DNA from 3 places in the Sphingomonas sp. STIS6.2 genome. Region 3 is predicted to be linked to each of the others. Evidence: predicted binding sites of a transcription regulator. Region 3 holds the regulator's gene; each other region holds the start of a gene.
What was found. The regulator LexA, encoded in region 3, represses DNA repair genes until DNA is damaged. The targets are predictions, from matches to a motif close to GTTCCNCNCTTGTTCT.

Region 1: the regulator LexA is predicted to act here: its motif matches at 1,798-1,813, upstream of recA (recombinase RecA).
Region 2: the regulator LexA is predicted to act here: its motif matches at 1,378-1,393, upstream of uvrA (excinuclease ABC subunit UvrA).

Annotation. Positions count from the first base shown of each region.
Region 1 covers NZ_JPDP02000041.1:259,582-262,857, reverse strand. The annotation lists gene sphst_RS07455 (class I SAM-dependent methyltransferase) at 1-388, opposite strand, end outside; gene recA (recombinase RecA) at 648-1,721, opposite strand; gene sphst_RS07445 (4-(cytidine 5'-diphospho)-2-C-methyl-D-erythritol kinase) at 2,036-2,893, opposite strand; gene sphst_RS07440 (tetratricopeptide repeat protein) at 2,914-3,276, opposite strand, start outside.
Region 2 covers NZ_JPDP02000039.1:1,859-5,134, reverse strand. The annotation lists gene sphst_RS05635 (DUF4893 domain-containing protein) at 61-720, shown strand; gene sphst_RS05630 (hypothetical protein) at 760-1,251, opposite strand; gene uvrA (excinuclease ABC subunit UvrA) at 1,404-3,276, shown strand, end outside.
Region 3 covers NZ_JPDP02000041.1:420,537-423,812, reverse strand. The annotation lists gene sphst_RS08200 (molybdopterin molybdotransferase MoeA) at 1-1,006, shown strand, start outside; gene lexA (transcriptional repressor LexA) at 1,075-1,806, shown strand; gene sphst_RS08190 (ComEC/Rec2 family competence protein) at 2,311-3,276, opposite strand, start outside.

The DNA of each region.
Region 1 (3,276 bases), 160 kb from region 3:
AGGCGGCCGCCGGATCGGCAAAAAACATGACCCCGTGCCGCGATACATAAAGGTCGACCGGCGCGTGCGTCTCGACGCCCGCCGCGACGTCGGCGCAGTGGAACGCGACATTCGTCAGGTGCCCCGCGCGGTGCTTCGCCACTGCGATCAGTTTCGGGGATAGGTCGATGCCGATCACCTGCCCGTCCGGCAGAGCCTGCGCACTCGCCAGCGACGTGGCGCCGGCGCCGCAACCGATATCGACGATAGTGCCGGCCTGCGGTCCGGCCGCCGCAAGGATCGCGGCGTTCAGTACAGGCGCAAGCCTCTCGAAGCTGCGGTCGGTACGGCGCCATTCGATGGCCCAGATGTCGCCGACGCGTCCGGTCCAGTCTCGATCACTGGTCATGATCCGCCGTATCGCATGGTCGAACTCCCGTCTGTGCGCACAAGATCAGCTCTTGTGGCGCGTTTGACGCAAGTCGTGAAGCGTATGCCCGCCAAGGCTCGCTGGATTTCCGGACGATCGCCCAACACGCGTCCCGCTGCGGCCTATCAGCTCAACCAGGCGAGACGAGACTCGCCCGACCCATCAGCCCTGGACGCTGCCTCGCCCTGTCGCAGGAAGCGGAGCCCTTCCCCGCGAGGAAAAGGGCTCCGACTCTCACTCAGGCGTCGTCTTCGGCGTCGGGACCGACCATCATTTCCTCGGCGACCTTGTCGGTGCGCGCGCGGATCTGCTTTTCGAGACGATCGGCCGTCTCGGGATTGTCCTTGAGGAAGGTCTTCGAATTCTCGCGACCCTGACCTAGCCGGACGCTGTCATAGCTGAACCACGCACCCGATTTCTCGACCAGCCCGGCCTTCACGCCGAGATCAAGAATCTCGCCAAGCTTGGAGACGCCCTGCCCGTACATGATGTCGAATTCGACCTGCTTGAACGGCGGCGCGACCTTGTTCTTGACGACCTTCACGCGCGTCTGGTTGCCGGTGACCTCGTCGCCCGCCTTGACCGCACCGATGCGGCGAATGTCGAGACGGACCGAAGCGTAGAACTTCAGCGCATTGCCGCCCGTCGTCGTCTCCGGGTTGCCGTACATGACGCCGATCTTCATGCGGAGCTGGTTGATGAAGATCACCATGCAACGCGACCGGCTGATCGAACCGGTCAGCTTGCGAAGGCTCTGCGACATCAGGCGTGCCTGAAGCCCGACATGGCTGTCGCCCATCTCGCCCTCGATTTCGGCGCGCGGCACGAGCGCTGCGACCGAATCGACGACGAGCACGTCGATCGCGTTCGAACGGACCAGCGTATCGACGATCTCGAGCGCCTGCTCACCGGTGTCCGGCTGCGACACGATCAGCTCGTCGATGTTGACGCCAAGCTTCTTGGCATAGACCGGGTCGAGCGCATGCTCGGCGTCGACGAATGCCGCGGTGCCACCATTCTTCTGCGCTTCGGCAATGACGTGGAGTGCGAGCGTGGTCTTGCCCGAGCTTTCCGGACCGTAGATCTCGATCACGCGGCCGCGCGGCAGGCCGCCGACGCCGAGCGCGATGTCGAGCCCGAGCGAGCCGGTCGAGATCACCTCGACCTGCATCGTCTCCTTCGAGCCCAGACGCATCGCCGAGCCCTTGCCGAACGCGCGGTCGATCTGCGCGAGTGCGGCATCGAGCGCCTTTTGCCGGTCGTTGGTTGCTGTTGCCATGCCGGTGTCGATCACTTTCAGATTAGCGGCCATCGATAAGCTCCCATCGCTAAAGCAAGCGCGCGTGCCATTCAACGCGTCAAACGCCATGTATTGCTTTTGTTCTCACGGAACAAGTGCGGAACATCGGGGAATGTGAAAAAGGGCGGCCGCCTTTCGGTGACCGCCCTCCCATCATGGGTCCGCTTCGGCGTCTTGGGAGAAACCTTGGGCCGGTCGGCCAAACCCTGGCGCCGATCCGGTAGTGGACATCCCGATTTGACGCTTCCGACTGGTGCGATGCAATCGATTTTATAGCGTCCGGAGTCCCAAAGCCGAACAGTTTCGAAGCGGCAGTTGAACTGTGTTCAGCGCAGCGTGCACGCCAGCGTCCACCAGCCTTGCGCAGCGGCATCCGTCGCCGCGGAATCACGGGCCGCGATGCTGTCGAACAGCGCAAAGCAGGTCGCCCCCGATCCCGACATGCGCGCGAGCAGCACGCCCGGCGCTGCGTCGAGGAGCGCGCGCACCCGGGCAATCTCCGGCGCGATCGCGCAGGCCGGCGCCTCGAGGTCGTTCCGCCCGACAATCGCGCGTTCGAGCAGCGGCCCCTTGCCGAGCGGCCCGCGGTCGATCCCGTCCCACGCGCCAAATACCGCCGCGGTCGACACCGCCACGCCCGGATTGACGCACAGCAACGGCGTTCCCGCCAGCCCATCGACCTCGACGAGCGTGTCGCCGCGCCCGGTGCCGAACGTCGTCCGGTTGACGAGGCACGCGGGCACGTCCGAACCCAGTCGGGCGGCAATGTCGTGAAGAGCCGGATCCTGCACCGCGACGCCGTACAACCGCGCCAGCGCGCGCAGCGTCGCCGCGGCATCGGCGGACCCGCCACCGATCCCCGATGCGATCGGCAGCCGCTTGTCGAGCGTGATCGCGTGGTGCGCGGCGATCCCGAACGTCGCGACGAACGCGTCCGCCGCGGCCGTCACGAGGTTGCCATCCCATGGCGCAGCGTCGGTGCCCCCCGCCGCCGGGCGCAATGCCGCGGCGAACGGCCCGATGATGGCAAAGCTGTCCACGTCCGCCGTGCGCACCGTGACGACGTCGCCATGCTCGGCAAAGGCGAACAGCGTCTCGAGTTCATGATAGCCGTCCGCCCGGCGGTGACGCACATGCAGCGCGAGATTGATCTTGGCAGGTGCGGTTTCGGTCGTCGTCGGCATCGGCGTCTCGGGATCAGGGGTCAGCGGCACGCAGCGATCGGCAGGCCGGTGTCGATCTTCGCGGCGATGCGCGCGCGCTCCTCGGCATCGCCGGTGACGATCGCGGCCTGCCACGCATAGCGCGCCTCGTAGCGTCGGCCCATGCTCCAATAGGCATCACCCAGATGATCGCCGATTTCGGCATTGGTCGGCTCCGCCTGCGCGGCACGCTCGAGCAACGGCAGCGCGCGCCGCGTATCGCCGGCGCGGTGATAGGCCCAGCCGAGCGAGTCGGTGACGGACGGGTTGGCGGGATCGAGCCGGCTCGCCCGTTCGAGCAGGCGAATCGAGCCCGCGATGTCGTCGCCATGCTCGACCTGTGCGAATCCGAGATAATTGAGCGC
Region 2 (3,276 bases), on a different contig from region 3:
CACTCGTCTCCACGCCGCGGCGACGCCACCGTCGCGACCGGCCGTGCAAGGAGCCTGCCTTTGCGTGCGTTGATGATCCTGGCGGTAGGAACGGCCTGTCTCGCCGGCTGTGCGACGCAGCCCCGGGGCGGCAGCGCGGGCAAGGCCCCGGCCGTGGCGGCGGACCCCGCACCGGTCGCCCCAAACTGGACGACGATCGCGACGCCCGGCGACCGCGCGCGGCTCGCGGCGCTCGACGCCAGCTGGACGCGCGCGCGCGCCGCCGTGCCCAGACGGCTGGCGGGCCGGATCGCGGCCGAGGGCGCGCTGCTCGATCCCGCCGCTGCGCTCGACCTGCCCGCGCTGTCGCCCGGCTCCTATCGCTGCCGGCTGGTCCGGCTCGGCGGCCGCGCGGGCTATGCGAGCTTCGCGCCCGATTTCTGCTATGTCGACGGCAACGGCGCCGGGCTGTCCTTCACCAAGCAGACCGGCACGACGCTGCCCGGTGGCTGGCTGCACCCCGACGGCGACCGGCGGCAGGTGTTCCTCGGCACCGTCCGCACCACGCCCGCGCAGGTCGCGCCGCCCTATGGCACCAACCCGGCGCGCGACGTCGCGGGCGTCGTCGAGCGTGTCGGCCCGCTGCGCTGGCGCCTCGTGATGACGCGCGCGGGGCAGGGCGCGATCCTCGATCTCTACGAACTGGTCCCTGTGCCGCCGACGCCCGCGACGCCGCGCTGAGCTTGGAATCCTCCCCCTTGCGGGGGAGGATCAAGCGGGTCAGCCCTTTGGCGGCTTGGCGAAGTTCGCCGCGAACCGCTCCAGGCCCGATGCGAACGAGTCGATCACCTTCGCGAATTCGGGCGGCAGCGCAGCGGCGTCGCTCCTGGGCGGTTCCGGCGTCTCGCCCGCGAACGGCCCGCTGCCCGCCGTCGACCCGCCCGGAGCCTCCGGCGAAGCCTCGGCCGAGGGTTCTGGCGGCTTCGGCGGCTTCGGCGGCTCGGGCGGTGCAGGTGACGGCGTCGCCCCACGCATATCCTTCGCCGTGATCGCGGTCGCGGCCATCATCAGCCCGGCCGCGATGACCTGGCGTCCCGCGGGCGTGCCCATCTGCCGCGTCAGCGCCGCCGCGATCCCCGCGAACGGCGCCGCGCCGCCATGCTTGCCCGCCTTGGCGGACCAACGCGCCTCGAAACCCTCGCCTTTCGTCGCGCCCGTCTCGGCCTCGCGCTCCCGCGCCTCGCGTTCGCGACGCTCCTTCTTCTTGCCCATCTCGGTCTCCAGCACTGTATTGTACTAACAATACACTATGTAACTATCGTCGGCACCTTGGACAATGGTTCGGCGTTACCCATCTTTGCGAGCACCCGCCCGGCGCCCTCCCGGGCTTGTCGCGTCCGAACAAATGTGGAACAGAATCTCCTATGCTGACCAAGATTTCCGTACGCGGCGCGCGTGAACACAACCTCAAGGATGTCGATATCGACATCCCCCGCGACACGCTGACGGTGATCACCGGGCTGTCCGGCTCGGGCAAGTCGAGCCTCGCGTTCGACACCATCTACGCCGAGGGTCAGCGCCGCTACGTCGAGAGCCTGTCCGCCTATGCCCGCCAGTTCCTCGAACTGATGCAGAAGCCCGATGTCGACCATATCGAGGGCCTCAGCCCCGCCATCTCGATCGAGCAGAAGACGACCTCGCGCAACCCGCGCTCGACCGTCGCGACCGTCACCGAGATCTACGATTACATGCGCCTGCTCTGGGCGCGCGTCGGCATCCCCTATTCCCCCGCGACCGGCGAGCCGATCGCCGCGCAGACCGTCAGCCAGATGGTCGACCGCGTCATGGCGCTCCCCGAGGGCACGCGCCTCTATTTGCTCGCCCCCGTCGTCCGCGGCCGCAAGGGCGAGTATCGCAAGGAGCTCGCCGAGTGGCAGAAGGCGGGCTTCACCCGCGTCCGCATCGACGGCACGATCCACGACATCGACGAAGCCCCCGCGCTCGACAAGAAGTACAAGCACGACATCGAGGTCGTCGTCGACCGCCTCGTCGTCGGCGGCGAGATCGCCACGCGCCTGGCCGAGAGCTTCGAAACCGCGCTGAAGCTCGCCGAGGGCCTCGCCTATGTCGATCCCGCCGACCCGGTCGAGCCGCACACCCCCAAGTCCGAGATCCTCGGCAGCAACGCCCCCGACGGCCGCATCGTCTTCAGCGAGAAGTTCGCCTGCCCGGTCAGCGGCTTCACCATCTCCGAGATCGAGCCGCGTCTCTTCTCGTTCAACGCCCCCCAAGGCGCGTGCCCGGCCTGTGACGGCCTCGGCGAGAAGCTGCTGTTCGACGAAGACCTCGTCGTCCCCAACCACATGCTCAGCATCAAGAAGGGCGCGGTCGTCCCCTGGGCGAAATCCAACCCGCCCTCGCCCTATTACATGCAGGTCCTCGGCAGCCTCGCGCGCGAATACAAGTTCGACATCGAGACCCCCTGGGGCGAGCTCCCCGAGGAGGTGCAGCGCGTCATCCTGCACGGCTCGAAGGGCAAGCCCGTCACGCTCACCTTCATCGACGGCAAGAAGAAATACGACGTCTCCAAGCCGTTCGAGGGCGTCATCGGCAACCTCAACCGCCGCCTGCTCCAGACCGAGAGCGCGTGGATGCGCGAGGAGCTGAACAAATACCAGTCCGCCGCCCCGTGCGAGGTCTGCGCCGGCGCGCGCCTGAAACCCGAGGCGCTCGCGGTCAAGATCGCGATGAAGGATATCAGCTACGCGACCCACCTCTCGGTCGTCGACGCGCTCCAGTTCTTCACCGACATGCCGCAGCATCTCGGCGACCAGCAGAACGCGATCGCCGAACGCATCCTGAAGGAAATCGTCGAACGCCTCGGCTTCCTCAACAATGTCGGCCTCGACTATCTCAACCTCGACCGTACCAGCGGCACCCTAAGCGGCGGCGAGAGCCAGCGCATCCGCCTCGCGTCGCAGATCGGCAGCGGGCTGTCGGGCGTGCTCTACGTCCTCGATGAGCCCAGCATCGGCCTGCACCAGCGCGACAACGACATGCTCCTCAAGACGCTGCGCCGTCTGCGCGATCTCGGCAACACCGTGCTCGTCGTCGAGCATGACGAGGATGCGATCCGCACCGCCGACTATATCATCGACATGGGCCCGGGCGCAGGCGTCCGCGGCGGCCAGGTCGTCGCGCAGGGCACGCTGAAACAGATCCTCAAGTCGAAGGGCAGCATCACCGCCGACTATCTCAACGGCACGCGCGAAGTGCCGGTGCCCGCCACGCGGCGCA
Region 3 (3,276 bases):
CTACGCCGATCTGCCCGGCCCCTGGACCGTCATCGGCGAGAGCGCGGCCGGCCGCCCCTTCGCCGGCACGCTCGCCCCGGGCGAGGCGACGCGCATCTTCACCGGCGCGGCGATGCCGCCCGGCGCTGATACCGTCCTTGTTCAGGAAGAGGCCGCGCGCGACGGCGACCGGCTGATGCTCGACGGCGAAGGCCCCGCCTTTGAAGGCCGCAACACACGCCGCAAGGGGCTCGACTTCGCGACCGGCACGCGGCTGATCGCGGCCGGCGATCGGCTGACGCCCGCGCGCATCGCGGTCGCTGCGACCGGCGGACACGGCACGCTGTCGGTCGGCCGCCGGCTGCGCGTCGCGGTCGCCGCGACGGGGGACGAGCTCGTTCCGCCCGGCTCGACCAGCGACCCCGTCCCGCTACCGGAATCAAACGGCATCATGCTCGCCGCGATGCTCGCCGACCTGCCCGTCGACATTATCGATCTCGGAATCCTCCCCGACCGGCTCGACACGCTGCGTGACGCCTTTGCCGGGGTCGACGCCGATCTGCTGGTAACCACGGGGGGCGCGTCGGTCGGCGATCACGACCTCGTCCGCCCCGCGATCGAGGCGGCCGGCGGGGCAATCGACTTCTGGCGGATCGCGCTGCGCCCGGGCAAGCCGATGATGGCGGGTACGCTTGGCCGGACGATGCTGCTCGGCCTGCCGGGCAATCCCGTCTCCGCCTTCGTCACCGCGATCCTGTTCGTCCGCCCCGTCGTCGCGCACATGCTCGGCGCGCGCGATCCCCTGCCGCAGACGACGCACGCGCTGCTCGGCGAGGATCTTCCGCCCAACCAGTCGCGGACCGACTATATGCGCGCCGAACTGCGCGACGGTCGCGCCTATGCCTCGACTATCCAGGACAGCTCAATGCTGCTGACGCTCGCCCGTTCGTCCTGCCTGATCATCCGCGATGGCGACGCGCCGGCGGCGAGGGCGGGCGACTCGGCGGAAATCCTCGTCATCGCTTGACGTCACCGCTTGACGAAGCTGCAGGTGTTCCATAGAAGTTCCTCGTCTGTTCCGGACGGAGAACCGTTATGCTCACGCGCAAGCAGCACGAGCTTGTCTGCTTCATCAATGACCGCCTCGCCGAGACGGGCGTGTCGCCCTCGTTCGAGGAGATGAAGGACGCGCTCGACCTGAAATCGAAATCGGGCGTGCACCGTCTGATCAGCGCGCTTGAGGAGCGCAACTTCATCCGACGCCTGCCCAACCGGGCGCGCGCGCTCGAAGTGCTGAGGATGCCCGAGCGTCCCGAGGCGGCAATTGCACAGACTGCGGCGAAGTCGGGGCCGAAGTCGGAGGCTAAGGCATCGGCCGGCACCGTATCTGCGCCGGACACGGCCAGCGCCACGCCCGCATCGCCCGACCGCATCGCGGCGAACGATGTCGTCGAAATCCCGCTGCATGGCCGGATCGCCGCCGGCGTGCCGATCGAAGCCTTTGAAGGCAGTTCGATGCTTGCCGTCCCGGCCGCTTTGCTCGGCACTGGCGAGCATTATGCGCTGGAGGTTTCGGGGGACTCGATGGTCGAAGCCGGCATCCTTGACGGCGATTATGCGCTGATCCGCCGTACCGAGATCGCACGCGACGGCGAAATCGTCGTCGCGCTGATCGAGGACAGCGAAGCGACGTTGAAATATTTCCGCCGCGAGGGCGCGATGGTCCGGCTCGACCCGGCCAACCGCGCCTATGACCCGCAGCGTTATGCGCCCGCTCAGGTCCGGGTTCAGGGCAAGCTGTCGGGTATCCTGCGCCGCTACGACTGACGAATGCTGGGGGCGCTGGCGATAATCACCGCCGCGCAACCGGCGGGTGTGGCGTTCGATGAACCGCGACCAATGACATCGCCACGAAAAGCGCGTCGCCGACAAGCGTCGAATATTGGCGGGCTTAGTAGCCGCTTGCTTTGCATAAGACCGGTATAATCCAGCTCCAACGTTGGCCACCGTCCCGCATCCCCGGACGGAGCTAACGGTGGAAGCAGGCCGCACTCGCATTAAACCAGCAGGCCCAGTCCCACCTCCTCCGTCATCCTGACGAAAGTCAGGATCCAGAGCCAGGCACGCCACCCTCCACGACTTTGGGCTTTAATCGAGGCCCAGATGACGATCGGCTAGGCAAACCTCTCAGCAAAATGCGGACCGACGAAAATGTCGATCCGACGCGCTGGCCAACGGGCCCAGGCACAAACGTCCGGGTTTCGGAATCGCGCGAGCGCCAGTCGGGGGCCCCTGCCGCGCAGGATCACAACCCGACACTCCGGTCGCGGCCTATCGCTCCGACCACCCCCGGCCCGGCAACCGAAACCGGACCGCGGCCACACCCCCGGCCACCCCGCGCTGATCGCCCCCCGCACCGGACCGTCGCGACGACCGCGCCAGCGTCGGCGGATCGCGCCACGGGTGCCGGTCCCCCGGATTGAGCACCGTCATCATCCGCCCCGTGGTCAGAGTCAGCGCGATCCCCCCGGTACGCGCGAGCACCGATCGATCGAGCTTCAGCCATCGCGGCGTACAACCGCGCGGCAGCCCGCGCTCGCTGATGACGATGTCCGCGCGCCGGCATGCGGCCACCATTTCGGCGATCGGCACCCGGTAAACGCTGCGCGTCGCCAGCACGCGCCACGCCCGGCCGTGAGCGACGACATCGGTCAGGCACAGGTCGCGGCTGCACCGCGCATCGGGCTGATCCGCGAGCAGCAGCGGCTCACCATCGACCCCGCCATTCTCCGCCAGCGTATCGCGGACATAATCCCCCGCCCGATCGCGGAGCAGCGCGAGCCCTGCGGCGGTCCGGACCGCGACGTGGCGGCCATCGCCCGTCACCAGGATATCGGGTGACGGCGTCGTCAGCGCCCAGATCGCGCCGACCGCCAAGGGCAGGATCCCGATCCGTCGCCACCGTGTCCGCCACAGCGCGATCCACACTCCGCCAACGACCATCAGCGCAAACGCCCCGTCGGGAACCGCCGGCAGCGCGCGGACCGCGCCCGGTGCGTGGGCCACCGCGCGCGCAAGGCACAGCAGCGCGTCGAGCGCATGCTGCACCAGCCACCAGGCGGGCGCGCCGAGCCCGATCGTGTCGAGCAGCAGCGCCAGCGCCTCGAACGGCATCACGACGAACGTGGTCAGCGGGATCGCGACGATATTGGCGACCGCGCCGTACAACCCGGCCTTATGGAAATGATAGACCGCGATAGGCATCAGCGCCGCCTCGACGACGAGCCCGGTCAGCAG